2 linked regions of the Rhodopseudomonas boonkerdii genome follow. The protein of the gene in region 2 interacts with the protein of the main gene of each other region in a pairwise test. Links are inferred from orthologs where the notes say so. Each region holds a gene or a part of one and is shown on either strand. Other genes may lie near its edges. The genes, in order: E0H22_RS01025 and E0H22_RS21325.

What was found.
Region 1: the proteins of E0H22_RS21325 (region 2) and E0H22_RS01025 interact in binary tests that used the Escherichia coli proteins (3 or more experiments, as listed by UniProt). The link is inferred for Rhodopseudomonas boonkerdii from one-to-one orthologs.

The regions. Positions count from the first base shown.
Region 1 is NZ_CP036537.1:218,138-230,795, forward strand. The notes cover bases 5,823-8,609. They hold E0H22_RS01025 (glutamate-5-semialdehyde dehydrogenase), read right to left. Parts: upstream 7,969-8,609; coding sequence 6,676-7,968; downstream 5,823-6,675. Other genes in these bases: E0H22_RS01020 (nicotinate-nucleotide adenylyltransferase), read right to left, coding at 6,020-6,610; E0H22_RS01035 (heme biosynthesis protein HemY), read right to left, coding at 8,385-8,609. Outside these bases: E0H22_RS00990 (septal ring lytic transglycosylase RlpA family protein), read left to right, coding at 1-263; E0H22_RS00995 (hypothetical protein), read left to right, coding at 581-1,546; E0H22_RS01000 (S41 family peptidase), read right to left, coding at 1,807-3,219; E0H22_RS01005 (murein hydrolase activator EnvC family protein), read right to left, coding at 3,216-4,598; 23S rRNA (pseudouridine(1915)-N(3))-methyltransferase RlmH, read right to left, coding at 4,618-5,100; rsfS (ribosome silencing factor), read right to left, coding at 5,240-5,653; more of E0H22_RS01035, read right to left, coding at 8,610-10,112; E0H22_RS01040 (COG4223 family protein), read right to left, coding at 10,120-11,292; E0H22_RS01045 (uroporphyrinogen-III synthase), read right to left, coding at 11,528-12,259; tRNA (adenosine(37)-N6)-threonylcarbamoyltransferase complex transferase subunit TsaD, read left to right, coding at 12,434-12,658. UniProt on the Escherichia coli protein: Catalyzes the NADPH-dependent reduction of L-glutamate 5-phosphate into L-glutamate 5-semialdehyde and phosphate. The product spontaneously undergoes cyclization to form 1-pyrroline-5-carboxylate.
Region 2 is NZ_CP036537.1:4,637,733-4,653,282, forward strand. The notes cover bases 7,770-10,749. They hold E0H22_RS21325 (sulfate/molybdate ABC transporter ATP-binding protein), read right to left. Parts: upstream 9,789-10,749; coding sequence 8,751-9,788; downstream 7,770-8,750. Other genes in these bases: E0H22_RS21315 (DUF3734 domain-containing protein), read right to left, coding at 7,770-7,908; E0H22_RS21320 (CAP domain-containing protein), read right to left, coding at 8,015-8,527; cysW (sulfate ABC transporter permease subunit CysW), read right to left, coding at 9,778-10,671; cysT (sulfate ABC transporter permease subunit CysT), read right to left, coding at 10,678-10,749. In the rest of the region: E0H22_RS21285 (EAL domain-containing protein), read left to right, coding at 1-1,005; E0H22_RS21290 (glycosyltransferase 87 family protein), read left to right, coding at 1,120-2,703; E0H22_RS21295 (YqgE/AlgH family protein), read right to left, coding at 2,706-3,362; E0H22_RS21300 (protein-disulfide reductase DsbD domain-containing protein), read left to right, coding at 3,546-4,382; E0H22_RS21305 (flippase), read left to right, coding at 4,513-5,889; E0H22_RS21310 (3-hydroxybutyrate dehydrogenase), read right to left, coding at 5,938-6,726; more of E0H22_RS21315, read right to left, coding at 6,754-7,769; more of cysT, read right to left, coding at 10,750-11,466; E0H22_RS21340 (sulfate ABC transporter substrate-binding protein), read right to left, coding at 11,581-12,570; E0H22_RS21345 (DUF934 domain-containing protein), read right to left, coding at 12,829-13,341; E0H22_RS21350 (nitrite/sulfite reductase), read right to left, coding at 13,328-14,983; E0H22_RS21355 (DUF2849 domain-containing protein), read right to left, coding at 14,995-15,309; siroheme synthase CysG, read right to left, coding at 15,306-15,550. UniProt on the Escherichia coli protein: Part of the ABC transporter complex CysAWTP involved in sulfate/thiosulfate import. Responsible for energy coupling to the transport system.

The sequences.
Region 1 (12,658 bases), 4.4 Mb from region 2 along the record:
TCGCCTCCTATTACGGCAATGAAGCAGGCAGCCGCACCGCGTCGGGCCAGCGCTTCAATCAGAATGCCATGACCGCCGCGCATCGTTCGCTGCCTTTCGGCACCAAGCTGCGCGTGACCCATGGCGGCCGCAGCGTCGTCGTCACCGTCAATGACCGTGGTCCGTTCATCAAAGGCCGTGTGCTCGACCTGTCCAAGGGTGCAGCGAGCGCCATCGGCCTGACCGGCCGCGGTGTCGGCAGAGTTGTTGCCGAAGTCATGTAAGAAGAACGAGCGTATCGCGTTCTGATCTTACGGGTTCAGTAGCGTTGCGTATGTATTGCGTAGAGTAGCGTTGAGTAAAAGAGCCTGCCGCCATCGAATGACGGCAGGCTTTTTTGTATCCTCTCCCTCATCCTGAGGAGCCGCGCAGCGGCGTCTCGAAGGATGGCCGCACACTCTGAGCCGGGCGAGCTCATGGTTCGAGACGGCGCTGCGCGCCTCCTCACCATGAGGGCCGAGCTTCGCGCTGAACACCAGACGTCGAACCGCATCGTGCGCCGATGCGACAACCGCGCATCGATGTTTGAAACGAAGGACAGATGATGCGCGCGAATGCCATCCGCCGAACCCTTGTCATTTTTTCATGCCTCGTCGCTTGCGGGCTGGTGCCAACCGGCGCCATAGCCCAGGCGCCGCAGCGCGTGGATGGCACCACGGTGACCATGACTCCGCCGACAGGCTTCGAGCCTGCCAAGGACTTTTCGGGCTTCGCCGATCGCAAGACCAAATCCAGCATCCTGATCGCCGAACTGCCGCCGGAGGCCTGGCCGCAACTCTCCAACCTGTTCGGCAACCTCCACACCGTGCGAGCAGGCTTCAAACAGAAGGGCATCGACGTTGCGACACTGGACAAGGTACCGACGGCGTCGGGCGAAGCCTTCCTCGCCAGCGGTACGCAAACGGTCGCAGATACCAAGCTCGCCAAATGGGTGGCATTGGCACGAGGCAGCCGCACCGTGATGATCACGATCCAGGCCATGCCGGCTGCAAAGCTCGACGATGCCACGGTCAAGGCGATGCTGAAGACGGTATCGCTCGGGGATGCGCCTTCGGTTGCCGACAAACTGGCCAGCCTGCCTTTCACGGTGACGCCGTCGGCACCGTTCCGCGTACTCGATGTGATGGCTGGCAGCACCGTGGCCATGACCGTCGGCGACAAGGACGTCGATCCGAAAGGTGAGCAGCCATTGCTGATCGTTTCCGCACAGATCGGCAACTCACCGGTGCTCAGCGAAGACCCCACCGTGATTGCCAGGACCCTGCTGCGCCAAACCAGGAATTTGGACAAGTCGACCATCGACAGCGAGAAGCGCGTATCATTCGGCGGCGTCAGCGACGCCGTGCTGCTGGAAGGCACGACCGACGGCGACAAGCGCTTCGTGCAGTATTTCGCGACCGGACCGAGCGGGCGTTTTGTACGGATGATCTCATATTTCGCCGCCGATCGCAGCGCGGAGCTCCGCCCGGCCATCGAGCAAATCGGGAAATCCGTTGCATTCAAATAGCGCAAACAAACTCTGCTCCTCAGAGGAGCCGCGCAGCGGCGTCTCGAAGGATGGCCGCAGACTGAGGAGCCCAGCCAGCTCATGGTTCGAGACGGCGCTATCAGCGGCGCAATTACGCCGCCAGGCCTCCTCACCTCAGCCTGAACGCAACTGCGTTCAGGCGGGAGGAACTGAGTTGTCAGGCTATGTTTTCCAAGCGCACCAATAAAAAAGGGCGGCCCGAACGGCCGCCCTTTTCTCATTCCTTCAAACTCAACCGATCAGTTCGGCTTCGCAGCCGGCTTGTCGCCGGCGGGCTTGTTGTCGTTCGACGGCTTGTCGGCCGGCTTGCTGGTGTCCTGCGCAGCCTTCACCTCCGGCTGGGTCACGGTGGCATTCGACGTCACCTTGATCCCGTGGAGCAGATCCGCCGCGGCCTTCAGTGCCTTGTCGTTCTTAGCATCCGGCGGCACGTAGGACTGCGAACCGGTCTTTTCGTCGCCATCGTTCTTCAGATGGCCGCGAAGTGAGGCTTCACCCTTAGTATCGGTGCGCGACTTCAGCTCATCCGGCACGTCCTGCACGATCTCGATATCCGGCACGATACCCTTCGCCTGGATCGACTTGCCCGACGGCGTGTAATAGCGCGCCGTGGTGAGGCGCAGCGCGCCATTGCCTGAACCGAGCGGGATGATGGTCTGCACCGAGCCCTTGCCGAACGAACGCGTGCCGAGAATGGTCGCACGCTTGTGATCCTGCAGCGCGCCGGCGACGATTTCCGACGCAGAAGCCGAACCGCCATTGATCAGCACCACCACCGGCTTGCCCTTGGTCAGGTCACCGTTATGCGCGGTGCGGCGCTGGGTTTCCTCGGCATTGCGGCCACGGGTCGAGACGATTTCACCGCGATCGAGGAACGCATCCGAGACAGTGACCGCTTCTTCCAGCAGGCCGCCCGGATTGTTGCGGAGATCGATGATGTAGCCCTTCACCTTGTCGGCACCGATTGCAGCGGTCTGCGCCGCGATCTCGCGCTTCAGACCTTCGGTGGTCTGCTCATTGAAGGTGGTGATGCGGATATAGGCGATGTCGTCGCTCTCGACCCGAGCGCGCACAGAACGGACCCGAATATTGTCACGCACCAGCGTGACATCGATCGGATTGTCCTGGCCCTTGCGGATAATCTTGAGTTTGATCTTGGTATTCACCGGGCCGCGCATCTTCTCGACCGCCTGGTTCAGGGTGAGACCCTGCACGGCTTCATCGTCGAGATTGGTGATGATGTCGTTGGCCATGATGCCGGCCTTCGAGGCAGGGGTATCGTCGATCGGCGACACCACCTTGATCAGGCCGTCCTCCATCGTGACTTCGATGCCGAGACCGCCGAACTCACCACGGGTCTGCACCTGCATGTCGCGGAAGCTTTTCGCATCCATGTAACTGGAATGCGGATCGAGACCGGTGAGCATGCCGGAGATCGCGGACTCGACCAACTTGCTGTCGTCCGGCTTCTCGACATAGTCGCTGCGGACGCGCTCGAACACATCACCGAACAAATTGAGCTGGCGATAGGTGTCGGAGGTAGCGGCGCGCGCACTGGTGCCCATGAATACCGCGCGTGGCTGAGTCACAAATAGCGTCAAGGCGGCGCCCGTGGCTGCACTCAGCAGAATAATCGAAGTCTTGCGCATCATCCGCGAACCTTTTCGCCTTCGTTAGCGGCCCACCAGGGGCCGGGGTCAATTGGAGTGCCGTCCTTACGGAACTCGATATACAGAACAGGCTGGCTGGCATTGGCTGTCGGTACCGGGCCTGCGAGCACGGAGGCTACCCGAGACGTCGACCCCATGACGGCGATCGGCTCCCCGGCGAGCACGAACTGACCAATGTTCACCGAAATTCGCTCCATCCCGGCGATCAGAACATGATATCCGCCCCCGGCATTGAGGATCAAGAGTTGTCCATAGCTGCGGAACGGTCCTGAATAGACGACCCAACCGTCACACGGAGTTGTGACCTGCGCGCCTGCCCGCGCCGCTACCGAGATGCCCTTTTCGACACCACCGACACCGTCCTGGGTGCCGTAGTTCCGTAAGCGGATTCCGTTCACCGGCATTGCCAGCATACCCTTGGCCGAAGCGAAGGCGATGGCCGGCGCCATACGGCCGGAGTTCTTCAGGGCATCGACATTCGGCTTGCCGTTGGCGAGATCGGCGGGCACGCCCTGCAAGCTCGCTGCTTGCGCGGCCTTCGCCGCCGCCTTGGATTCCTGCTCCATCTTGGCGACGAGCCCCTGCAGGCTGTCGACCTGGCGGGCCAAGGTCACCGCCCGGGCGTTTTCCGCATCCATGTCCTTCTCGACCGCAGCGAGCTGGCGCTGGCGTTCGCCGGTGAAGGAGGCGAGACGGGCTTGTTCTTCCTTGAGTTTGTCGCGATCGGCGGCGAGCTGATCGCGCTCGGCCGAAATCGCCTTGCGCAGATTCACCAGCTCGCCAAGGTCGGCGACGAGCTTCTCCGCACGTGCGCGCATATCCGGCACCACGGAGCCGAGCAGCATCGCCGTCCGCAGCGACTGCAGGGCGTCTTCGGGCCGCACGAGCAACGCCGGCGGAGCGCGACGACCGGCGCGCTGGAGCGCCGCCAGAACTTCCGCGATCTCGCCACGCCGCGAATCCAGCGAGGCTCGTATCTCGCGCTCACGACTATCCAGCGGACGCAGCCTCGCTTCGGCATCGTCGATCTTGGCTTCGACGCCGCGCACGCGTGCGGCGACATCAATCAGCTGCTGATTGAGCTTGCCGCGATCCTGACCGATGGCGGCAATGTCGGCCTTCAGCTTGGCCTGCAACTCCGCGGCCTTCTTCTGCTGCTCTCGCGCCGCTTCGAGTTCCTGCTCGCGCTGACGGATCAGATCGGTCGCCGGTGCGGCGGCTTCCTGCTGTTGCGGAGCTGGCGTCGTTTGCGCTCCGGCGGATTCGATACCGCCGCCCGCTAGTCCAGCCGACAGCAACATGACCGGAAACGACGCAGCACGTCGTCCGATATCACGGTGAGGAGGCCGCAGCGACAGCATCAAAGTTTCGAAAGCGCCTTTACACGCGATGATAAGGGTGGCCAGCGAGAATCGTGGCAGCCCGATAAACCTGTTCCAGGAGCATGACGCGAACCATCTGGTGCGGCCATGTCGCCGAGCCGAAGGCCATGGTGAATTTGGCTTTGCGCCGCAATTCAGGCGAAAGTCCGTCCGCGCCGCCGATGACAAAAACATAATGTGACACCGATTCGTCCCGTGCCTTGCCAAGATGGCGCGCGAAACTGGCGCTATCAATGCTCGAACCGCGTTCGTCCATGGTAACGAGGATGGATTTATCGGGAATCAGGGCCGCAATGGCTGTACCCTCCTCGGCCATCCGGGTCGCCGTATCGCGCGCCCGGCTTTCCGGAATTTCGTGGACCGTGAGACTGCGAAAGCCGAGCTTGCGGCCGATATCGTCGAATCGTTCGCGATAACGCTCGGCAAGCTCGCGCTCAGGACCTTGCTTGAGTTTGCCGATGGCAATGACGAGGAGATGCATGGGTATGACCTAACGCCAGCCCTCATCCTGAGGAGCGCGCTTTTGCGCGCGTCTCGAAGGATGTCCGCCAGCTCAAAGCCACGCGACCTCATGGTTCGAGACGCGCGCCAGCAGCGCGTTCCTCACCATAAGGGCGGAGTTAGACGGCCTTCAAACTCACCCGCTGTTCGTCCTGCGTGTTCTGCGCCCACAGCCGTTCGATATTGTAGAACTCACGGACTTCCGGCCTGAACACATGCAGGATCACTTCGCCGGTATCGATCAGCACCCAATCGGCATTGGTCATGCCTTCGATGTGCAGTTTCTTCTGCCCGGCTTCCTTCAGGCCCTTGGCGACGTTCTCGGCGATCGAACTGACATGGCGGTTCGAGCGGCCGGTGGTCACGACCAGGAAATCGGAAAATGCCGACTTGCCGCGCAGGTCGATGGTGACGGTCTCTTCCGCTTTCATGTCCTCGAGCCGCGCCATCACCAGATTGAGCGTTTCGGTCGCGCTGTCACGCACCACCTCGGCGGCTGCAGCCTTCTTCGGCGCGTCCTTCTTGGCGATCATGGCTTTGGTCGCGGTCGATTTGGCGGCTTTGGGAGCGGCGGCCTTTTTCGGCGCAGCAGCTTTCCTGGCTGGCGCCTTCTTCACGACCTTGTCGGCCGCAGTCTTTTCAACCGGAGCCTTCTTGGCGGAAACGGACTTCACCGAAACCTTCTTTTCGGACGAAGCGACGGCCGCTGACTGAACATTCTTGGACGGAGTCTTTTTGGAAGCGCCCGTCTTGGGCAATGAGGTGGCCAGGTGACCGTTCCTTTCACTATGAGGGATCGCCAGATCCGGCGCCCGGTTGATCCAATACGCATATGTGTTCGCCGGACTCACACGTCCAGCACGCAAACATACTAGCACGCCTCGCGGTTGCAGGGGGACTCAGCTTTTCCAGCTGCCGTCCGGGTTCCGCAGGCGCGTGGAGGACATGGTCAGTTTCAGGCCGGACAGGAACGTCCAGGCGGGCGGATTGCGCTCCGCCAGAGAGCCGGAATCGCCCTCTTTGACCCGAAAGCGCGCCAGAGCTTGCGGCGCCTGTGCGGCCAAAGCGCGGCAACCTTGCGACGCCGGACTGGGCGAGGCGCGGTCGATAACGGCGATCGGAATGCTGTCCGCAATCTGCTGCCATCGCCCCCAGCGGTGAAACTGGGCGAGATTGTCGGCTCCCATGATCCAGACGAAACGAGCTTGCGAGCATCGCCGGCGCAGATAGGTGACGGTATCGACGGTATAGCGTGTACCAATGACGCTTTCGAGACAACTGACGATGATCCGCGGATGATCGGCAACCCTGGCAGCCGCTTCGGCACGCTCTCTGAGAGCATGAAGATTACCGTTATATTTCAATGGATTACCTGGGGACACCAGCCACCAGACAACATCCAGCTGCAGCCGCTTCATGGAGAACAGCGTCGCGGCGCGATGGGCCGCATGGGGCGGATTGAACGACCCCCCCAGCAACCCGATTCGCAAACCCTCGCTGAGCGGCGGCAGGCCGTGCATGAAGACCGGTGATCGTGGCGCCCGCAGGCAATCCATCACGGCCGCGTCTGCCCGGTGCCGTGGACGCGATATTTGAAGCTGGTCAGCTGTTCGGCGCCGACGGGGCCGCGGGCGTGGAATTTGCCGGTGGCGATGCCGATTTCGGCGCCGAAGCCGAACTCGCCGCCATCGGCGAATTGGGTCGAGGCATTGTGCAGCACGATGGCGGAATCGACCTCATTGAGGAAGCGGGCCGCCACCGCATCGTCCTCGGTCACCACGGCATCGGTATGATGCGAGGAATGCGCGTGGATGTGCCCCAGCGCATCGTCGAGACCATCGACCACGCGCGCCGCAATGATCGCGTCCTCGTATTCGGTATCCCAATCCTCGGCGGTCGCAGGTTTCACGCGCGCATCCGCCTGCTGTACGGCATCATCGCCGCGCACCTCGCAGCCGGCGGCCAGCAGCATCTCCACCAGCGGCTTCAGATGCGTACCGGCCACAGCCTTGTCCACCAGCAGCGTCTCGGCGGCGCCGCAGACGCCCGGCCGGCGCATCTTGGCGTTCAGCACGATCGACTTCGCCATATCGAGCTTGGCGGCACGATCCACATAGACGTGATTGACGCCTTCGAGATGCGCGAACACCGGCACCCGCGCTTCCGCCTCGACACGGGCGACCAGGCTCTTGCCGCCGCGCGGCACGATCACATCGAGGCCGCCGTTCAGGCCGGTGAGCATCAGCCCCACCGCGGCGCGATCCCGCGTCGGCACCAGCGAGATTGCGGCCTCCGGCAATCCGGCTTCGCGCAGGCCCTGCACGAGGCATTCATGGATGGCGCGGCAGGAGCGGAAACTGTCGGAGCCGCCGCGCAAAATCACCGCATTGCCCGACTTCAGACACAGCACCCCGGCATCCGCCGCGACATTCGGCCGGCTCTCGAAAATCACGCCGACGACGCCCAGCGGCACGCGCACGCGCTCGATGAACATGCCGTTCGGCCGCTGCCAGCGCTCGCTCACGCGCCCGACGGGATCGGCGATGTCGTGGATGACACGGATGCCATCGGCCATCCCCTGCACGCGCGCGTCGGTCAAGGTCAGCCGGTCGATGAAGGCCGACGTCGCGCCATTGGCGCGGACTTCGGCCACATCCTCGGCATTGGCCGCCAAAATCGCCGCCGACCCCGCGCGGATCGCCGCTTCCATGGCCGCCAGCGCCCGGTTCTTCTGCGCGGTCGGCGCCACCGCAAGCACCCGTGCCGCCGCGCGGGCGCGGGCAGCGAGGTCGTTCATCAGAACCGGCAAATCGGCCGATCCGTCGATGGCTTTCAGCGAGGCGGTCATGGAAGGCTCGGGGGTCAAGATACGGAACTATCGACTCAAAATAGGAGGTCGAGTCCGGAAGGTCAAAGCTTGGGGTGCGAGAAGCAGCATCAGCAAGCGCCGGAAAACTGGTGCCGCAAACAGGACTCGAACCTGTGACCCCGTCATTACGAATGACGTGCTCTACCAACTGAGCTATTGCGGCGGACCAAGATCGCGATTCGGCTGGGAAGCCGGTCGCGCTGGGGCCTCTGATATCGCCCGCACCCCGGTTTTGCAAGGTGAGACTGGCGCTTGCGGCCATCCTTCGAGACGCCCGCTACACGGGCTCCTCAGGATGAGGGAAGGAGTATGGCGCCGTAGAAGACCCCCCGTGGTGAGGGGCCCGCGCAGCGGGCGTCTCGAACCATGCAGGCCGAGCACTGCCTCATTCGGTCTCAGCCGCCCCAGCGGCGCATGAAGCCGCGCCAGCCGCCCTGCTGCTGGCCGCCGTTCAACTCCGCGAATTCGTCACGATAGGGGTCTTCCTCGTCGACCCCGGGATCGTCCGGCGCGCGCGTGATGGGAATCACGGCGGGAATCGGCACTATCGGCTTGGCACCCTTGGCGATGTCGGCACGCTCGCGAAACAGCGGAACCGGGGCAGGTTCGGGCTTGGGCGACGGCGGGACATCGGCGGGCGGGGTTTCCGCGATCGGTTCCGGATCGGGCGCGGCCGGCGTAGCGGGCGTCAGGATGGGCTCGGGCGGCTTTTCGGCGATGGGCGTGGCCAGGCCGGGCTCGGCCAATGGCTGAACCGCCGGGCGCGGCATCGGCGGCGCCAGGACGGTTTCGCGCAGGATTTCGGCTTCCAGGGAGGCCAGCGGATCGGCCTCGCCGGACGGCAAGGCGGCCAGCGGTTCCTGCCACTGGAAGGCATCGATGCGGCCGGTGACCGGAGACACCGGGCGCCAGCGCTCCGAGACATAGCCGTCCGCCGTCCAGACCGGATCGTGACGAGCGCGGACGGCGCGCAGGGTCCAGGCGCGGGCACGGCCGCTGTCGCCATGTTCGGTACGCTCCAGCTCGGCCATCAGCATGGCGACGCGCTGGGTCGGCTCCGCGATGAACGGCGCCAGCGCATCGCGGGCCCGAGTGAATTCGGAGGCATCGATGGCCGCGCGGGCGATGGCGAGGGCGCCTTCCACATGGCCGGGCACCTTCGACGCCAGCGTCTCGACGCGAACGAGGCGCTGACGCGCGGAATCGCCGAGTTTCACGTGGGCATAGGCGTCGGCGAGATCGGGGTGCGGCTGCGCCAGCCATGCCGTTTCGATGATTTTCATGGCGCGGCGGATCTGATGCGCCTCGCTCTGAAACCGAGCGGCGAGCACGGCGGCCGGAATCAGCGTCGGCGCGAGGCGGACGGCTTCCATGGCGCTGTCACGGGAGAGGTCACGGTCTTTCGTCTCGGCATCGAGCGCACGGGCCGTGAGCAGTACGCCACGCTGGCGCCGATAGGCGGCGCGATCGATCAGGCCGGAGGACAGATTGTCATCGAGAATTCTCAACGCCCCGGTCCAGTCGGACTGGGCGCAGCGGAAGCCGAGCACCGCCTGCGCGGCCCATGTCGAATTCGGCGCGAGCTTCAGGGCTTCCTCCGCCAGAGCCACGGCGCTGTGCGGATCGTCGCTGCGCTGGGCCTCGATAAAGAGACCGCGCAGGCCGAGCAGGCGGGTGTCCTGCCGCTCCGCCATCGCCTGAAACGCCCGATGTGCACCGGCGCGATCGCCGTCGAGCTGGGCGGATTGCGCATGCAGCAGCAGCGCGAGGGGATCATCCGAGGACAGACGCCGGGCGACGCCGGCATGGCGCCTGGCGACGGCGCTATCGCCCTGACCGATGGCGAGCAGGCCTTGCGTCACGGCATGACGCCCGCGCGCCTGACGCTTGTTGCGGCGATGACGGCGATAGCGCGCAGGCGCCCGCCAAAGGCTGAAGATCAGCCACACCACCAGCATGCCGGCGACGATCACCAGGCCGAGCACCAGCACAAAGACCGGCAGCGACGTCGACAGCGTCCAGCCGCCCCAGGAGAGCACGACATCGCCGGTCTGGTCGGCCACCCATGCGGCGCCGAAAGCCAGCAGCGCGATCAGGATGAGGAAGGCAACGATACGGATCATCGGGGACTCACGGCGCCGGTTTGGAGAGCGCCGCCATCGCGTCGGCTGCGAATTGGCGGGAGGCTGCCAGCGCCGCATCGCGCGCGGCGAGCCTATCAAGCCACGGCTGCACAGCCGTGCGATCCGAAGGCGTGAGGGTGAGCAGTTCGCGCCTCGCGGCGGCGACATCGTTGCTGCGGGCCGCGGCAGTGACGCGCGCGACGGCCCCGTGATTGCCGCCGCCGACCGTATCGGTGCGCTCGATGCGCACGAGCTTTGCGGCGCCGGCCTGCAGGCGATCGAGGAGGCCGGTGTTCGACGCCGCCGTTTCGCTTTGCGCCGGTGCGAGTTTCGGCAGCAGCGCGAGCAATTCGCGGCTCAGCGCAGCGTCTCCGGGCACGCCGGACGCGGCGAAGGCATCGAGCGGCTTGAGCACAGCCGAATCGGCCGCGAGGGGTTTCACCGCGGCGAGGGCGGCGGCATAGGGCTCGCCCTGCCGCACGGACGCATCGAGCAACGACGCGGCGACGGTCCGGCGCAATGCGGTGTCATCGACGGGCTTTGCACTCTGCTGTTCGGCAGAGGATTTCAGATCGCCGGCGGTGCGCTCGATGGCGTTCAGGCGCTCGGTGATCGGTGCGAGATCGACAACGGCGGCTGCGGGGCGCGGGGCGGATTTGAGCGTGTTGATCTCGGCACTGGCACGATCCGCTTGCGTCCTGGCAGCAGCGAGATCGCTGCGCAACGCGGCGATCGATTTTTCCAGCCCGTCGATGCGGGTGGCGAGGCTGGTGTCCGGCTTCGGCAGCGGGCGCGCTTCGAGCTCGGCGACGCGCGCCGCCAGTGCGTCATGCGCGGAGTGATCCGCCGGCGTCATGCCGGTGAGCGCAATCCATGCGGCACCGGCGACAACCGCGCCGGCCACGGCACCTGCAGCAATGGGCAGCACCAGAGTCGATGTTTTCCGCGGCGGCGAGACAGCCTCATCTGCAGCGGGCTCGGCAGCGAAAGGCGGCATGTCGGAAGGCGACGTATCGTGATCGGACGCGTCCGGCCGCGGCGCGTCCGAAGATGGCGCGGCGGGCTCTTCGCTCGCTTTGGGCCGTTCCGTCACATTGGTGGCGGCGAGTTCGAGGGTCGGCGGCTGGCGCCTGGGCCGGCCGGCATTTGGAACCGATCCTGTCTCATTGTCATCGGCCATGATGCAGTCCCTCGTGAGTCACACCGCCCCCTTAGCAGAGATTGGGTGGCCTCTCTGTTAACGCCGGTTTTTAGAGCAAGTTTGTCGCCCCTTCTGTCCCGGACGCGATGCGGCACGAAGTGCCGCTTCGCAGAGCCGGGACCGCAACAAACTCCGGCGCCTGGTACGGTCCCGGTTCTGCGAAGCAGCGCAAGAGCGCTGCATCGCGCCCGGGACAATGACCAAGAACCGGTTTTTAGCGCGCATTTGGCGGGATGGCACGCGTGAGCGTGGCGAATAGGGCATCTTCGTTCGGCGCCGCGGCGGCCATGACATTTGTCGCACCCGTGTCATGGGCGATTTTCGCCACCGCGTCGGACAGGCAGAGATGCGGGATTGCCAGCGCGGAAATCTCGACGCCGGCAAGGCCCACGGCCTGGAAAAAAGCACGGGCGCTGCGACGGGAATAATGCAGGACGGCCTCGATCCGGCCGGAGGCGAAGGCGGCGATCACGTCATCAGGCAGGTCCGTGACCGGCGCCATGCGGTAGGTGGTGTGGGTCACGACCTCGAAACCGCGTGTGCCGAGTTCGCCGGCGAGATCGCGGGAGAGATCGGCACCGGCGAGATAGAGCAGCGGTTTGACCGCCTGCGCCCGCGCCGTCAGCAGCGCGCACAGGTCAAGGGCGTCGCCGCCGGCGGAGATGACATCGCGGAAACCGGCATCCAGCGCGGCCTGCGCGGTGCGGTCGCCGACGGCAAAGACGGGCAGGCGGAACAGGCTTTGGGCGCCGGGCTGGTCGGCAAGGCCGCGCAGGGCATTGGCCGAGGTCACGATCACGGCGCCGAAACCGGCGTCCGCATCGAGCGAAACCAAGACTTTTTCGAAGCGGAGCATCGGCGCCGGGAGGCCGACATAGCCCTGCGCGCGCAAGGCTGCGACGGTGCGGGCATTGTCCGGCTGCGGGCGGGTGACGAGAATGGCCATGGAAACGATCTTTATTGGTGCACGGTCAGATCCGAAAACCGGCCCCGCTTTTCGGGATCGTGCACGTGGTTTCGGAATGATTGCGCCTGCCGACCCCGCAGTGCTAGGCCGGAGCCAGCAGAAACCGATATTTCGCTGACAATGCAAGGACCAAGCGTGACTGCCGACCAACCCATGCTGGTGCTGGGGATCGAGACGACCTGCGATGAGACCGCGGCCGCCGTGATCGAACGGGCGCCGGACGGCAGCGGCCGCATTCTTTCCAATGTCGTGCATTCGCAGATTGGCGACCACGCGCCTTATGGCGGCGTGGTGCCGGAAATCGCCGCGCGCGCCCATGTGGACCTGCTCGACGGGCTGATCGATCGCGCCATGACCGAGGCCGGCGTCGGCTACGCC
Region 2 (15,550 bases):
TTCGCCGAAACCATCCGCAAGACCATCCGCGCGCCGATCGCATTCAACGACCGCGAGATCTTCCTTACCGCATCGATCGGCCTTGCGCTGTCCGATCCGGCCACGCCACTGACGGACGAGCTGATCAAGGATGCCGAGCTTGCGATGTATCATTCCAAACGCATCGGCGGCGACCGCATCGACGTCTACAAGCCGGCCATGCGCGCCCGCAAGACCGACCGCCTGACGCTGGAATCCGAACTGCGCCGCGCCATCGAACGGCAGGAAATCACCATCCTCTATCAGCCGATCGTCCGCCTCGAGGACCGCTCGATCGCCGGCTTCGAGGCGCTGGCGCGCTGGGATCATCCCAAGCTCGGCCGCATGTCTCCGGTGGAATTCATTGCGATCGCGGAAGAGATCGGCCTGATCATCGATCTCGGCATGTTCGTGCTCGACCAGACCGCGCGCCAGCTCGCCATCTGGCAGCGCGCCATGCGCGCCCGCGATCCGATCTTCGCAAGCGTCAACGTCTCGTCCCGCCAGTTGCTGCGTCACGATCTGCTGCACGATATCCGCACCGTACTGTCGCGCTCCTCAGTGGCGCGCGGAACGCTGAAACTGGAACTCACGGAATCACTGGTGATGGAGAATCCGGAACACGCGGCCCAGATGCTGCAGCGTATCCGCGAGCTCGGAACCGGGCTGTCGCTGGATGACTTCGGCACCGGCCATTCCTCGCTGTCCTATCTGCAGCGCTTCCCGTTCGACACGCTGAAGATCGACCAGTCCTTCGTCCGCACCAATGGCCGCGGCGCACGCCCCGTCATTCTGAAATCGATCATCGCCATGGCGCATGACCTCGGCATGCAAGTGGTGGCCGAAGGGGTCGAGACAGACTCGGACGCCGTGGAGCTGTATCAGCTCGGTTGCGAATACGCCCAGGGCTTCGCCTTCGGCGAGCCGATGGATGCCGATGCCGCGATGCGCCTGCTGACGGAAGAACGGCTGGAAGCGGCGAGCTGAGAATCGCCGGCATACGTCAACGCACCATCGCGGTCTCCGTCCCCCCTTAGCAGATCCTTAATGACCCGCGCGTAGTTAGCCTGTCGTCGCATCCCATGGCTGCGGGGGGATTTGGTGACAACCATCGCCGTCGATGAACAACGCCCCATCGCTCTGTCGTCGCAGACGACCCGGCTGCATCCGGCGCTCGTCATCGCCGGCAGCATGGCGCTCGGCGCGGCCTATGCCGGTTATGCCGGCGAGGACGTCAACTGGGATTGGCAGAACTATCACCACTACAATGTCTGGGCGCTGCTGAACGGCCGCTACGACTACGATGTAGTGCCCCCGGGTTTCCAGACCTACTTCAACTCCTACATCTATTTTCCCTGGTACTATCTGCGCGAAACATTGCCGCCGATCGCCGCCGGCATGATCATGGGCGCGGTGCACGGGCTCAATCTGGCACTGATCTACTGGCTGGCACGTCGCCTGCTCGGCAATGCCATGAGCACGCTCGCGATCGCTGCGATCCTGCTACTGGCGGCGTGCGGCCCGATGACGCTCTCGGAAACCGGCACCAGCTTCGCCGATATTCTCACCTCAATTCCGATCATCGCAGGCCTGCTGCTGATGCTCGCGCGCGACGATGTCGAGCCACGGCACTATATCGGCGCCGGCCTTCTTGTCGGCCTCGCACTCGGCCTCAAGCTCACCAATATCGTCTTCGCGCTCGGCCTCGGCGCAGCGGCGCTGGCGACGGTGCGTCCGACCCTGGCGATGATCTATCTCGCCATCGGCGGGGCGATCGGCAGCACGATTGGCGGCGGTGCATGGGGGCTGATGCTGTGGCGCGAATTCGGCAATCCGTTCTTCCCGCTGCTCAATAGCCTGTTCCCGTCGCCGGAAATGCCGGCAACGACGATCCTCGATCGCCAGTTCATCCCGCACGGCATTCTCGATGCGCTGGCCTATCCGTTCTACTGGCTGGCGGGCGACTATCGCAGCTCCGAATTTCCCTTCCGCGATGCGCGCTTCGCGATCCTGATACTGCTGATCCCGATAGCGATCGCCGCGCGCATCAAGGCCAGGCGCCCATTGTTCTCGCGGCGCGAGTGGCAGCTGACCATCTTCTTCATCGTATCCTATGCGGTGTGGCTCGCCCTGTTCGCGATCCACCGCTACATCGTCGCGCTCGAACTGCTCACGGCGCCGCTCATCGTGATCGTATTGCTGCGCTGCCTGGATGCGCTGGGCACGTCACCCGCCGGCCGATTCGCGCAGCTCGCGAGCGTCGCCATCGCCGCGGCGGCAGCGCTCTGGCTGCAGCCCGCCGACTGGTGGCGACGTCCTTGGTCGATGCCGTATCGGCCGGCCATTCCGGCGGAGCTGTCGCAGCCCGCGGCCTATCTGCTGCTCGACAAACCGCTCGCCTTCATGGCGCCGTTCCTGCCCGCCGGCTCGCGCTTCTATCAGGTGGCCGATATCGCACTACCAATCCTGCCCGGCGGCAAATTCGACCGGCGCATGCGCGCCGCGATGACGGAATCGCTGCCGGGCGGCGTGTGGCAGATGCATATCAAGGGGAGGTCGCCACGCAGTGAGGCGCTCGCAACCTACGGGCTAACGGTCGATGACAAGCGGTCATGCGTGGAGATCGAAGGCCCGCAACTGATGACGATGATTGTCGTCTGCCCGTTGGTCCCGGCCACACGCTGACGTCAGGCGTGGCCGGCTTCGGCCGACAATGTTCCCGGCGCCACGCCAATCTTCCGCAATGCGCGCATGTATTTTTCGTCGATATCGGCGCCGAAGATCAGATCGTCGTCGGCCGCGCAATGCAGCCAGCCGTTGCACTGGATCTCGTTTTCAAGCTGGCCCGGCGCCCAGCCGGCATAGCCGAGCGCCAGAATGGCGTGCTTGGGCCCGCCACCATTGGCGATTGCCCGCAGGATGTCCACGGTCGCCGTCAGGCAGATGCCGTCATCGATGGGGAGCGTCGCATCCTGGATGAAGAAATCGCTGGAATGGAGGACGAAGCCGCGGCCGGTTTCCACCGGCCCCCCCTTCAGCACCTTCATGCTTTCGGCGCTTTCCGGAAGTTTGATGTTGTCGGCATCGTCGATGATGTCGAGCTGCGCCAGCAGTTCGGGAAAATCGATGCTTCCGGCCGGACGATTGACGATGATGCCCATGGCGCCTTCGGAAGAATGAGCACACACATAGATCACCGAGCGCGCGAAACGCTCGTCATCCATCACCGGCATCGCGATCAGGAGCTGGCCATCGAGATATCTGCCGGCGTCATCCGAAGCGCCGAACCCGGCTGCACGCGGCTTGGCGGGGCTCTTGCGGCTTCGCTTGCGAGTGGGTTCCATCAGCAAGGCGCTCTCATGTTATCGGTTTATCCTGATCTTGAGGCCATTCGGTGTCAATCGGCCTCGGGTCAATCGCTTTGGATCAATCACTTTGGGAAACGCGCAACAGAACGGCATCACAAGCAGTTCAATAGCTTAAGTTAGGTTTGAAGTTATGACAGGCTACCCCTGTAAGGACGTTCGATGATCGTTTCGGTTCCGCATCACATTGTCGCTGCCTGCGCCGCCGGGCTCTTGCTGGCCTCTGCGGCACATGCGGAAGACGCGTCGCCGTGGCAGACGGACAGTCATTCGCAAATCAGGCTTGTGGCAGGCTCGCGGACCGGCCCTGTCATGCTTGGCGGAATCGCAATCCAGCTGCAGCCGGGCTGGCACACCTATTGGCGCAACCCCGGCGATTCCGGCGTGCCGCCGCGCTTCGACTTCTCGAAATCCGACAATCTCGACAGCGTCACGATCCTCTGGCCCGCGCCGGTGAAATTCGACGACGGCGCCGGCGGCGAATCGCTCGGTTACGAAAAACACGTGTTGCTGCCCATGCGCGTAGTGGCCAAGGATCCCGGCAAGCCGGTGGTCGTGCGCGCGGCCATATCCTATGCGGTATGCGAGAAGATCTGCATTCCGGTGGAGGCGAACGCCGAATTGGCCTTCACCAGCGTTGCTTCGACCGAGGACGGCGCATTGATGGCAGCTCTCGATACCGTCCCGAAACCGGCGAATATCGGCGACAATAATCCGTTCACCGTGCGGGATGTAAAACGTGACGGTAAAAATGTATTGGTCGATGTGACCGCCCCTGACAGCAAGGCAGTCCAGCTCTATGTCGAAGGGCCGACACCTGATTGGGCGCTCCCGATCCCGAAGCTCGACAAACACAGCGCACCGGGCATGAAGCGCTTCAGTTTCGAGCTCGACGGCCTGCCTTCGGGAGCTACGGCAGACGGAGCAGCGCTGAAGCTGACACTGGTCGGCACCGACCGATCCTACGAGTACAATGTGACAGTGCCACCGGCTCCCTGATGGCCGGCATCGCCTCAGCCGGAACGGCCGACGAGCAAGCTGCGGGCCGGGCTGCCACCCGAAATTAACGTCTCCTTGTTATGCGGGGCTCCTGCCGCGCATTTGCTGTTCTGCGGCCGAGGAGCCCGTCGTGGCCGTGATGGAGACCGATCCCGCCCAACCGACGCCGCCTGCCGGGCTCAAGGCCCGCCTCCGCGGCCTGTTCTCGGGCTCCGGCGAAGCCTCGCTGACGCGCCGGCTGGCCGGCACGATCTTCCTGATTCGCGTTATCTCCGCCGGCCTCGCTTACTTCTCGCAGATATTGCTGGCGCGCTGGATGGGCTCGGGCGACTACGGCATCTACGTCTATGTCTGGACCTGGGTTCTGCTGCTCGGCTCGATGCTCGACTTCGGCATCGCGGCGTCAGCGCAAAAGATCATTCCGGAATATCGCCTGAACGGTGATTACGCGCTGCTGCGCGGCTTCTTGTCCGGCAGCCGCTGGATGACCGGCGTCGTGTCCGGCGTCATTGCACTTCTGCTCGCCGGTCTGGTCAAACTGCTGTCGCCCTGGATCGACGCCAACACCATCGTGCCGCTCTATCTCGGCTGCCTGACGCTGCCAGCTTTCGTCGTCGCCAACACCCAGGACGGCATCGCCCGCTCGCATGACTGGATGCGGCTCGGCCTGATGCCGCAATTCATCGTGCGGCAGGGCCTCATCATCGGCTTCACTGCCGGCGCCTTCGCGCTCGGCCTGCAGCTTGGCGCCGTCGTCGCGATGGGCGCGAGCGCCGCCGCCGTGTGGCTCGCGATGATCGGACAGATGATCGTGCTGAATCGCCGGCTTGGTGCGCATGTCGAGACCGGACCGAAGGCGCACGACTATCGCGGCTGGCTGAAGGTTTCGCTGCCGATCCTGCTGGTGGAGAGCTTCTATCTGCTGCTGTCCTACACCGACGTGCTTGTGCTCGAACGCTTCGTATCCTCCGAGGAAGTCGGCGTCTATTTCGCAGTCGTGAAAACGCTCGCGCTGGTGTCGTTCATTCATTACGCGATGTCGGCGACCACGGCGCATCGCTTCACCGAGTATCACACGTCGGGGGACAAGGAACGGCTTGCCGCCTATGTGATGCATTCCATCAAATGGACATTCTGGCCGTCGCTCGCCGCGACGCTGGTTTTGCTCGCATTCGGCAAGCCGTTGCTGTGGCTGTTCGGCCCGCAATTCACCGGCGGTTATGACATCATGTTCATCGCCGCCATCGGACTTGTGGTCCGCGCAGCCATCGGGCCGATGGAACGATTGCTCAACATGCTCGGTCATCAGAATGCCTGCGCAATGGCTTACGCCTCGGCCTTCGTGATGAATTTGGTACTGTGCCTGCTGCTGATCCCGTATTTCGGTGGCCATGGCGCAGCGGCGGCGACATCGATCGCGCTGACGTTCGAGACGGTGCTGCTGTTCTGGATCGTGCGCCAGCGGCTGGGGCTGCATGTGCTGGCATTCGGGAAGCGCTCTTCTTAACCTCTCCCCGTTCTCTACGGGGAGAGGTTAAGGCCTGCACGTCACTGCTTACGCCGCCGTCCAGCCGCCGTCGATGGACAGGTTCGTACCTGTGATCTGCGCCGCTTCATCCCCGCATAGGAACAGCGCCAGCGCCGCCACCTGCTCCGACGTCACGAATTCCTTCGTCGGCTGCGCTTCCAACAGCACGTCGTTGATGACCTGTTCCTTGGTCAAGCCACGCGCCTTCATCGTGTCCGGGATCTGCTTTTCCACCAGCGGTGTCCAGACGTAACCGGGCGAGATGCAATTGCAGGTGATCTTGTGGGTCGCGACTTCCAGCGCCACGGTCTTGGTGAGACCGGCGATACCGTGCTTGGCCGAGACATAGGCCGACTTGAAGGGCGATGCGACCAGCGAATGGGCCGAGGCCGTATTGATGATGCGGCCCCAGCCGCGCTTCTTCATACCCGGCACCACGGCGCGGATGCCATGGAAGGCGGAAGACAGATTGATCGCAATGATGGCGTCCCATTTCTCGATCGGGAATTCCTCGATCGGCGAAACAAACTGGATGCCGGCATTGTTGACGAGGATGTCCACCGCGCCAAAAGTCTTCTCGCCGAGCTCGATCATCCCAGCGATCTCCACCGGCTTGGTCATATCGGCCGGCGAATGGATCGCCTTGACCTTGTAGTCGCTCTCGATCGCCGCGCGTTCCTTCTCGATATCGGCCGGGGCGCCCATGCCGTTCAGGACGATATTGGCACCGGCGCTGGCGAAAGCGCGCGCATAAGCGAGGCCGATGCCGCTGGTCGAGCCGGTGACAACGGCGGTCTTGCCCGTGAGATTGGTCATGCAAAGTCTCCTGCTGGGTGAGGTCGATTATGGTTTGTCGTCGGCGCAGAGATCGTAGGTGACCATCGACTGATCCGCCTGTGGGCGCTCGAACCATTCCTTGTGGCGCATCGAGCGCTCCACATCGCGGCTGCCGGCCTTCCAGTGTTCCGTCATGCCGAGGCGCGAGAAATTGTAGTCCTTGGACGACGACTCGTGCGTCTTGCTACGATAGATCAGATGCACCACCGTGACGGTGTTTTCCTTCGCCGCTTCCGACAACAGCGCGACATTGGGGTCCTGCTTCAAGTCCTCGGGCAGCTTGCCGATGAGATCGCGCAACGCCTTCCGAATATTGTGAATGCGCTTGTTCTTGTCGGTGGTCATGCGCGTGCGGCTGGAATAGCGGATATCCTTCTCCCGCTCCTGCGCCTCGAACATGGATTGCGGCAGCGGCCCCCGCGCGCTGAACAGATCGACCTGGAAGATCAGAAGGTCGCTGGCGACGTCGTCGAGCACGAAGTCGAGGGGGGTGTTGGACGCGATGCCGCCGTCCCAGAAATGCTCTCCCTCGATTTCGATGGAGGGGAAGCCCGGCGGAAGCGCGCCGGAGGCCATGATGTGCTCGGGGCCGATCTTTTTGCCGAGCGTGCGAAAGATCTCGTTGTCGAAATAGGTGAAGTTGCCGGTGGTGACGCTGACCGCACCGACGCTGAGACGCGTCTTGCAGTCATTGATGCGATCAAAATCGACCAGCCGTTCCAGCGTCGCCTTGAGCGGCGCGGTGTCGTAAAAGCTTTGCGATTGCGGGCTGCCCGGCGGCCAGAACGGAGCCGGTGGAATCCGCGGCATAAAAAAGCCCGGCACGCCGAAAGCCGCGATCATCGCGGCGCTGCCTTCGTTAAAGGCCGAGCGTGTATGCTCGTCCGGGATCACCGGGCTCCAGGGCACCGGCGACGACGCCATCTCCCAGAATTCGCGCAGTTTGCCGATCCGCTTGTCGCGCTCATTGCCGGCGATGATCGCGGCGTTGATAGCCCCGATGGAAATGCCGGCAATCCAGGCCGGCTCGAAATCGTGGTGGCAGAGCGTCTCGTAGGCACCAGCCTGATAGGAGCCGAGCGCGCCGCCACCCTGCAGGACCAGCACACGCTTGGCTTGTGACGGTTTGGAAGTGGCTGCATCTGGGATGGGAGCGGACATGTCCATGGTGGGAACCGACGGTCGCTTCGAGGAACCGCACCGTGGCCCCGCGATCCCGCGGCGTCAATTGCCGAGGCCGCGGTGGCAGCATCACAAAGCCTTCAGCTCAGCGCGGCTTTTCGGTTTCGGCCAGGATCATGGTCCAGAACACCTTGTATTTGGTGTTCGGCGCATAAATCGCAGCGATTCCCAGCTTGGAGACGCCGGATTTCAGCATATTGGCCCGGTGCGGCGGCGAATCGCGCCAACCCGAAAAGGCTTCCGCAAGGGTGTGATAACCGGCGGAGACGTTCTCTACCGCGACCGTGGCCGGATAGCCGCCGGAATTCAGGCGCTTCGCAAGCGGCGCCTTCACATCATGATCGAGCTTGTTCTTCTTGGCCATGGCGGTGGACTGATCCTCCGCCAGCGCCATCAGGCCTGGATCGACCGTCACCGGCCCGAGGCCGTTGTTCTGTCGGTAGAGCGAGATCATCTGTGCTGCCGCCTGCGGATCTAGCTTGGCGCCGCCATTCGCCATGCTGAGATACATGGTCGGTTGATCAGGGACCTGATCCACTGCGGTTCCGCACCCCGCCAGCAACGCCATTCCTAGACTGGCCAGAGCCACCCGCTTCATCGACAATCCCCCAAAATCGAGGAGCCGTTGTTGCACACCAACCGTGGCCGAATGGTGAACGGAAAGGAAATTGCGGAGCGCTAATCCTCCTGATGTCGTCACCCGACTTGATCGGGTGCCCCAGTATACGGCAGCGCCAGTGTGCTTCTCGAAGGCCGGTGTCTACAGGATCCTTCGCTTTCGCGGAGGATGACAGGCCGAGTGCATAGCGGACCCCGCTCTCTCACTGCCCCGCGAAAATCCGGTAGCGCCGAGGCTGCAGGCTGACGGAATCGCCGGTGGCGAGCGGTCGATCGCGCGGTGCATCGATTTCGACCAGCGTGTCGCCGCCGTCCAGCGCGATATCGGCGCGCTGGATCGGGCCGAAGGTTCGGACCCGGCGCACCGTGCCCTCGAGAGCGCCCTCCCCCACAGCTCCAATGGCCATATCATGCCGGCGCACGAACAGCTGTGAGGGCCCCGCAGCGCCGCCCGCTTCGATATTGAGCGCACGCGCCCCAAGCTTTACTTGTCCGCCCTGCACATCCACCGGCAGCACGATGGATTCGCCGATGAAGCTATGCACGAAAGCCGAGGCCGGATTGTCATAGACATCGCCGGGCGTGCCGATCTGTTCGATCTTGCCTTTGTCCATCACGACGATGCGGTTGGCGACCTCGAGCGCTTCTTCCTGGTCATGCGTGACAAAGATCGAGGTGACGTGAATCTCCTCGTGCAGCGTGCGCAGCCATTGCCGCAATTCCTTGCGCACTTTCGCATCGAGCGCGCCGAAGGGCTCGTCGAGCAGCAGGATACGCGGTTCGATGGCAAGCGCGCGGGCGAGCGCGATACGCTGCCGCTGGCCGCCGGAGAGCTGGCTCGGATAGCGATCGGCGAGCCAGTCGAGTTGCACGAGATCGAGCAGTTCCTTCACCCGCGCGCGGATCTGCGCCTCGGTCTTGCGGATGGAGCGCGGCTGCACGCGCAGGCCGAAGGCGACATTCTCGAATACGCTCATATGGCGGAACAGCGCGTAATGCTGGAAGACGAAGCCCACGTGACGTTCGCCGGCGCCACGCTCCAAAGCGTTCTCGCCATCGAATTTCACTTCGCCGGAATCAGGCCAATCGAGCCCTGCGATGATCCGCAGCAGTGTCGTCTTGCCCGAACCCGACGGGCCGAGCAGAGCCAGCAGCTCACCCTTCGCGACCTTGAGATCGACATTATCGAGCGCCTTGAAGGCACCGTACTGCTTCACGATATTCCGTACTTCAATCGTCACGGTGCGAATGTCCTTGTTCGATCCGGCCTTCGAGAATGATCTTCGCGACCAGCGTCACCAGCGCCAGCATGGCAAGCAGCGACGCGATCGCGAATGACGCCACCAGTTGATACTCGTTATAGAGGATTTCCACCAGCAGCGGCATGGTGTTGGTTTCGCCGCGGATATGGCCCGAAACCACAGAAACCGCGCCGAACTCGCCCATCGCCCGCGCATTGCAGAGCAGGACGCCGTAGAGCAATCCCCATTTGATGTTGGGCAGCGTCACGATGAGGAAGGTTCGCCAGCCGCTGGCGCCGAGCGAGATCGCGGCTTCCTCCTCCTGCGAGCCCTGCTCTTGCATCAACGGGATGAGTTCGCGGGCGACGAAGGGGAAGGTAACGAAGGTGGTTGCCAGCACAATGGCCGGCGGCGCAAACAGGATCGTGATGCCGTGGGCGATCAACCACGGACCGAAATAACCCTGGGCACCGAACAGCAGCACAAAGACGAGGCCGGAAATAACCGGACTGACCGAGAACGGTAGATCGATCAGGGTGACCAACAGCGTCTTGCCGCGGAACTCGAATTTCGCAACTGCCCAGGCTGCTGTAACCCCGAAGACCACATTTAGGCTGACCGAAATCAGCGCAGTGAATAGCGTCAGCTTGATCGCCGACCACGCCTCGGCCTCACCGAGCGCACTGAAATAGAAGCTGGCGCCGCGCGAAAACGCTTCCGAGAATACCAGTATCAGCGGCAGCACGACAAAGACGGAGAGAAACGTCACGGCAAAACCGATGACGACGCTGCGAACCCACAAGGGTTCGGTTCGGAAATCTTTCTTAACCGCGCTCACGCGCCGTTCTCCGATCTCGGCTGTGTCTATCGTTGCTACGGTCATATCAGATCAACTCGCTGCGAGCGCGCGTGTTTGTGCCCAACGCTGCAGCCGGTTGAGCAGGAAAATGATGATAAACGACGCCACCAGCATCACGACCGCGATCGCGGTGGCGTCGGCATAGCGGAATTCGGATAACCGGATCACGATCAGCAGCGGCGCGATTTCCGAGACATTCGGCAGATTGCCTGCGATGAAGATGACGGAGCCATATTCTCCGACCGCACGGGCGAAGGCGAGGGCAAAGCCGGTCAAGATCGCCGGCGTCAGACTCGGGATGATGACACGCGTCACGGTCTGCCAGCGCGTTGCCCCCAGGCAGGCGGCCGCCTCCTCGATCTCTGTATCGAGATCGATCAGCACCGGTTGCACCGTGCGCACGACGAACGGAATGCCGATGAACACCATGGCGAGAAAGATGCCGATCGGCGTAAAGGCCACCTTGATGCCGAGCGAGGCCAACGGCGCGCCGAGCCATCCATTCTGTGCAAACAGCGTGGTCAGTGCGATGCCCGCCACCGCCGTTGGCAATGCAAAGGGGATATCGACGATAGCATCGAAGATCCGGCGGCCCGGAAAACGGTAGCGTACCAGCGCCCAGACGACGACGAGGCCGGCGACAAGATTAACCAACGCAGCGGCGAACGCGAGGCCGAACGAAATCTGCAGCGCATGCAAGGTGCGGCGACTGGTGACGGTGTCAATGAACTGCGAGAAGCCGAGCTCGCTCGTCTTCACGAACAGACCGGCCAGCGGAATCAGGATCAGCAGCGAAAGCCACGTCAGGGTCAACCCCATGCTCAGGCCAAACCCCGGCAAGGCACTTCGTTTCGATACCGCACTCACAGCAAGCCCTCTGGAAAATGCGAAGCACCCAGGCCGGTCGACGGCCTGGGTGCCCGTCGCGGCCAATCAGTTCTTGTAGATCTTGTCGAACACGCCGCCTTCGGCGAAGTGCTCGCTTTGCGCCTTGGTCCAGCCGCCGAACACATCATCGATGGTGAACAGATCTACCTTAGCAAAATTTGCTTCGAACTTCTTCGCAATTTCCGCGTCGCGCGGGCGATAGAAATTGCGGCCGGCGATTTCCTGGCCTTCCTTCGTGTACCAGTATTTCAGATAGGCCTCGGCGGCCGCTTTGGTTCCCTTCTTGTCGACCACCGTATCGACCACCGCGACCGGCGGCTCGGCGAGAATCGAGATCGACGGCGTAACGATTTCGAACTTGTCCTTGCCGAATTCGGCCAGCGCCAGATAGGCCTCGTTCTCCCAGGCCAGCAGCACGTCACCGACGCCGCGCTGAACGAACGTAATGGTCGAGCCGCGCGCGCCAGTGTCGAGCACGGGCACATTCTTGAAGATATTGCCGACGAATTCCCTCGCCTTGTCCTGCGAACCGTATTTCTTCAGCGCATACCCCCAAGCGCCGAGATAATTCCAGCGGGCACCGCCCGAGGTCTTGGGATTCGGCGTGATGACGCTGACGCCGCTCTTGATCAGGTCGTCCCAGTCCTTGATTGCCTTCGGGTTGCCCTTGCGCACCAGGAACACGATGGTCGAGGTATAGGGCGAGGCATTCTGCGGCAATCGCTTCTGCCAGTCCTTCGCCGTCAACCCCTTGTTGGCTACCGCATCGATATCATAGGCAAGCGCCAGCGTCACGACATCGGCCTGAAGGCCATCGATGACCGAGCGGGCCTGTGCGCCCGAGCCGCCATGCGATTGCTTGATCTCGATGCTCTTGCCGGTTTCCTTCTGATACACCGCAGCAAAAGCCTTGTTGAAATCGACATAGAGTTCGCGCGTCGGATCGTAGGACACGTTCAGCAGCGTGACATCGGCGGCAAAAGCTGAGCTGGCCCATAGCAGCGATGCAGCGGCGATGGCGAAGCGACGGATCATGCGAGACCTCCATGGACCGGATGGCAACAGCACCACCCCGGCAACGCAGCAAGGTTCGAAAAGTTGGAGCGCGAAGTCAACGAAAGCAGATTTCAATGATCCGCCGATGACGACGGCAATCTGCCACAAAACCGCCACTCACGAGAATGCGGCAATCTGCCGATCCGTCACTGCAAGTAGCGGAGCGGCGAAGCAATCCGGACGTCGCTCGACGGAAGACCCGGATCGCTTCGTCGCAAGGTCTCCCTGCAATGACGATTACTGAACATTCGCCGCGTGACGCGCCTGCATGCGCCGGTGCAGCGCCGTGACGCGGCCATCGCCGGTCGGTTGATAGAACACCGTGTAACGCTTCACTGTCGCTGCAAAGGCTTCAGCATCGGCCTCCTTCTTCACTTCGAACGCATCGAAGCCGGCACGCAGCATCAGCACGAACTGGTCGCGCAATACCTGGCCGATGGCCCGCAACTCGCCCTTGTAGCCGTAACGCTCGCGCAGGAGCCGTGCCTGGCTATAGGCACGCCCATCGCGAAAGGTTGGAAACACCAGCGCGACGACAGCAAGCTTCTCAAGGTAAGGCACGAGTTCGTCGAGATCGCGATTGTTCGGCCAGATGACGCCGGTCGGCGCGTTGCGCGCGGCCAGCCCGCCCGGATCTTCGAGAAACCGCGTCGCCGGAATCAGCGCTGCACCCTCCACCGGAAGCGCGCTGTCATCGGCCACGTGGACGAAGCTGTCGGCAACGATGGCGCCTTTCTTAACGAGTGGCATAAACACGCTCCTTGAACGGCTCGACGCCGAGACGTTCGACGGTCTGATAGAACAATTCATCCGGCCGGGCTCGCAGCGCCAGATAGGCTTCGACGATGTCCTCGATGACGTTCGCCACATCATCGTAGGGCACCGCCGGTCCGATCAACGTGCCGACCACCGCCCCCTCATCCGCGCGGCCGCCGATGGTGATCTGGTAGAATTCCTCGTTGTTTTTCTCCACGCCGAGAATGCCGATGTGGCCGACATGGTGATGGCCGCACGCATTGATGCAGCCGGAGATATTGATGTGCAGCCGGCCGATCATTTCCGCAATGTCGTGATTGGCGAAACGGCGCGTGAGTTCCTGCGCGATCGGGATCGCGCGCGCATTGGCAAGCGAGCAATAGTCGAGGCCGGGACACGCGATGATATCGGTGATCAGGTTCACATTCGGAGTCGCCAGGCCGAGCTTGTCGAGCTGTCGCCACAATGCCGGCAAATCGCGCTTGGCGACATTCGGCAGCGCAAGGTTCTGCTCATGGCCGACGCGGATTTCGCCGAAGGAATATTTTTCCGCAAGATCGGCGACGGCGTCGAGCTGATCCGCGGTGGCGTCGCCAGGGGGGGCGCCCACGGGCTTCAGGGAAAGCGTGACGATGGCATAGCCGGGCCGCTGGTGCGGCGCGACGGAGTTCTTCAGCCAGCGCTCGAAATGCGGATCGGCTGAAGCCGCCAGCAATTCGTCAGGCGCATCCGGGAGTTTCTCGTAATCCGGATAGCTGAAGCGCGAGCGGATATCGGCAACCACTTCGTCGTCGAGCTCCAGCGCGCTATGGCGCATCGCCTGCCATTCCTCTTCGACCTCCGCAGAAAACTTCTCGATGCCGAGTTCATGCACGAGGATCTTGATGCGCGCCTTGTAGATATTGTCGCGGCGGCCATACTGATTGTAGACGCGCAGGATCGCCTCGACATAGCTGAGGATGTCGCGGCCTGCCACGAACGGCTTGATCACCTTGCCGATGAACGGCGTACGGCCGAGTCCGCCACCGACCAGCACTTCGAACCCGGTCTCGCCGGCCTCATTGCGATGGATACGCAAGCCGATGTCATGCACCCTGATCGCTGCGCGATCATGATCCGCCGCTGTGATGGCGATTTTGAACTTGCGCGGAAGATAGGTGAATTCCGGATGCATGGTCGAGTATTGCCGCAGCGTCTCGGCCCAGATGCGGGGATCCTCGACCTCGCCCGGCGCCACACCCGCCCATTGATCGGTGGTGACGTTGCGCACACAATTGCCCGACGTCTGCATCGCATGGATGCCGACCGACGCGAGTTCTTCCAGCGCATCGGGCAGATCGGCGAGCTTGATCCAGTTGAACTGGATGTTCTGCCGCGTAGTGAAGTGACCATAGCCGCGGTCATAGCGCCGCGCCACATGCGCAAGCTTGCGCATCTGCGGCGACGACAGCGTGCCATAGGGAATGGCGACGCGGAGCATATAGGCGTGCAGCTGAAGATACACGCCGTTCATCAACCGCAGCATCTTGAATTCGTCTTCGGTCAGTTCACCGGACAGACGGCGCTTCACCTGATCGCGGAATTCGGCGACCCGCTCGTTGACGAGCGTACGATCGATTTCATCATAAGCATACATGTCGAAAACCTTCAGGCCGGAACCGGCAGATCGATGGTGACGCCCTTGCGGCGAATGCGCTCGCGCAGATTGCCGGGCTCGACGGCGCCGTCTGCCTTGACGATCACCGGGGCGATATAGGCGCCGATGGCACCGAGATCATCGGCCGCGGACTCGGCGAGCAACGCACGTGCATCATCGGCGGTGCGCACGATGGCCGCCAGAGCAAGATCAGGCGTCCAGCCTTTGCTGGTGTCGCGATAGATCACAACGCCATCCCAGGTTCGATTGGCAGTCACCACCGATGGGCCGGTGATCTTGATTTTCTGTTGCAGTGGAGAGGTCATTCGGCAGCTACCAAAATGCTGGAGACAAACTTTTTGACGTGAGCGGCACGCCAGGGCGCGGAATGCGCCACGACATCGCCGATGATGAGGATCGCCGGGCCGCTATCGATCTGCCCGACCAGTGCCGGAAGATCGTCGAGCGTACCGACCGCCGCCTGGGCGTCGGGCCGGGTCACCCGCGCGAACACGCCGACCGGCGTTTGCGGCGAGCGGCCTGCCGCCATGAGACCTTCACGGATCG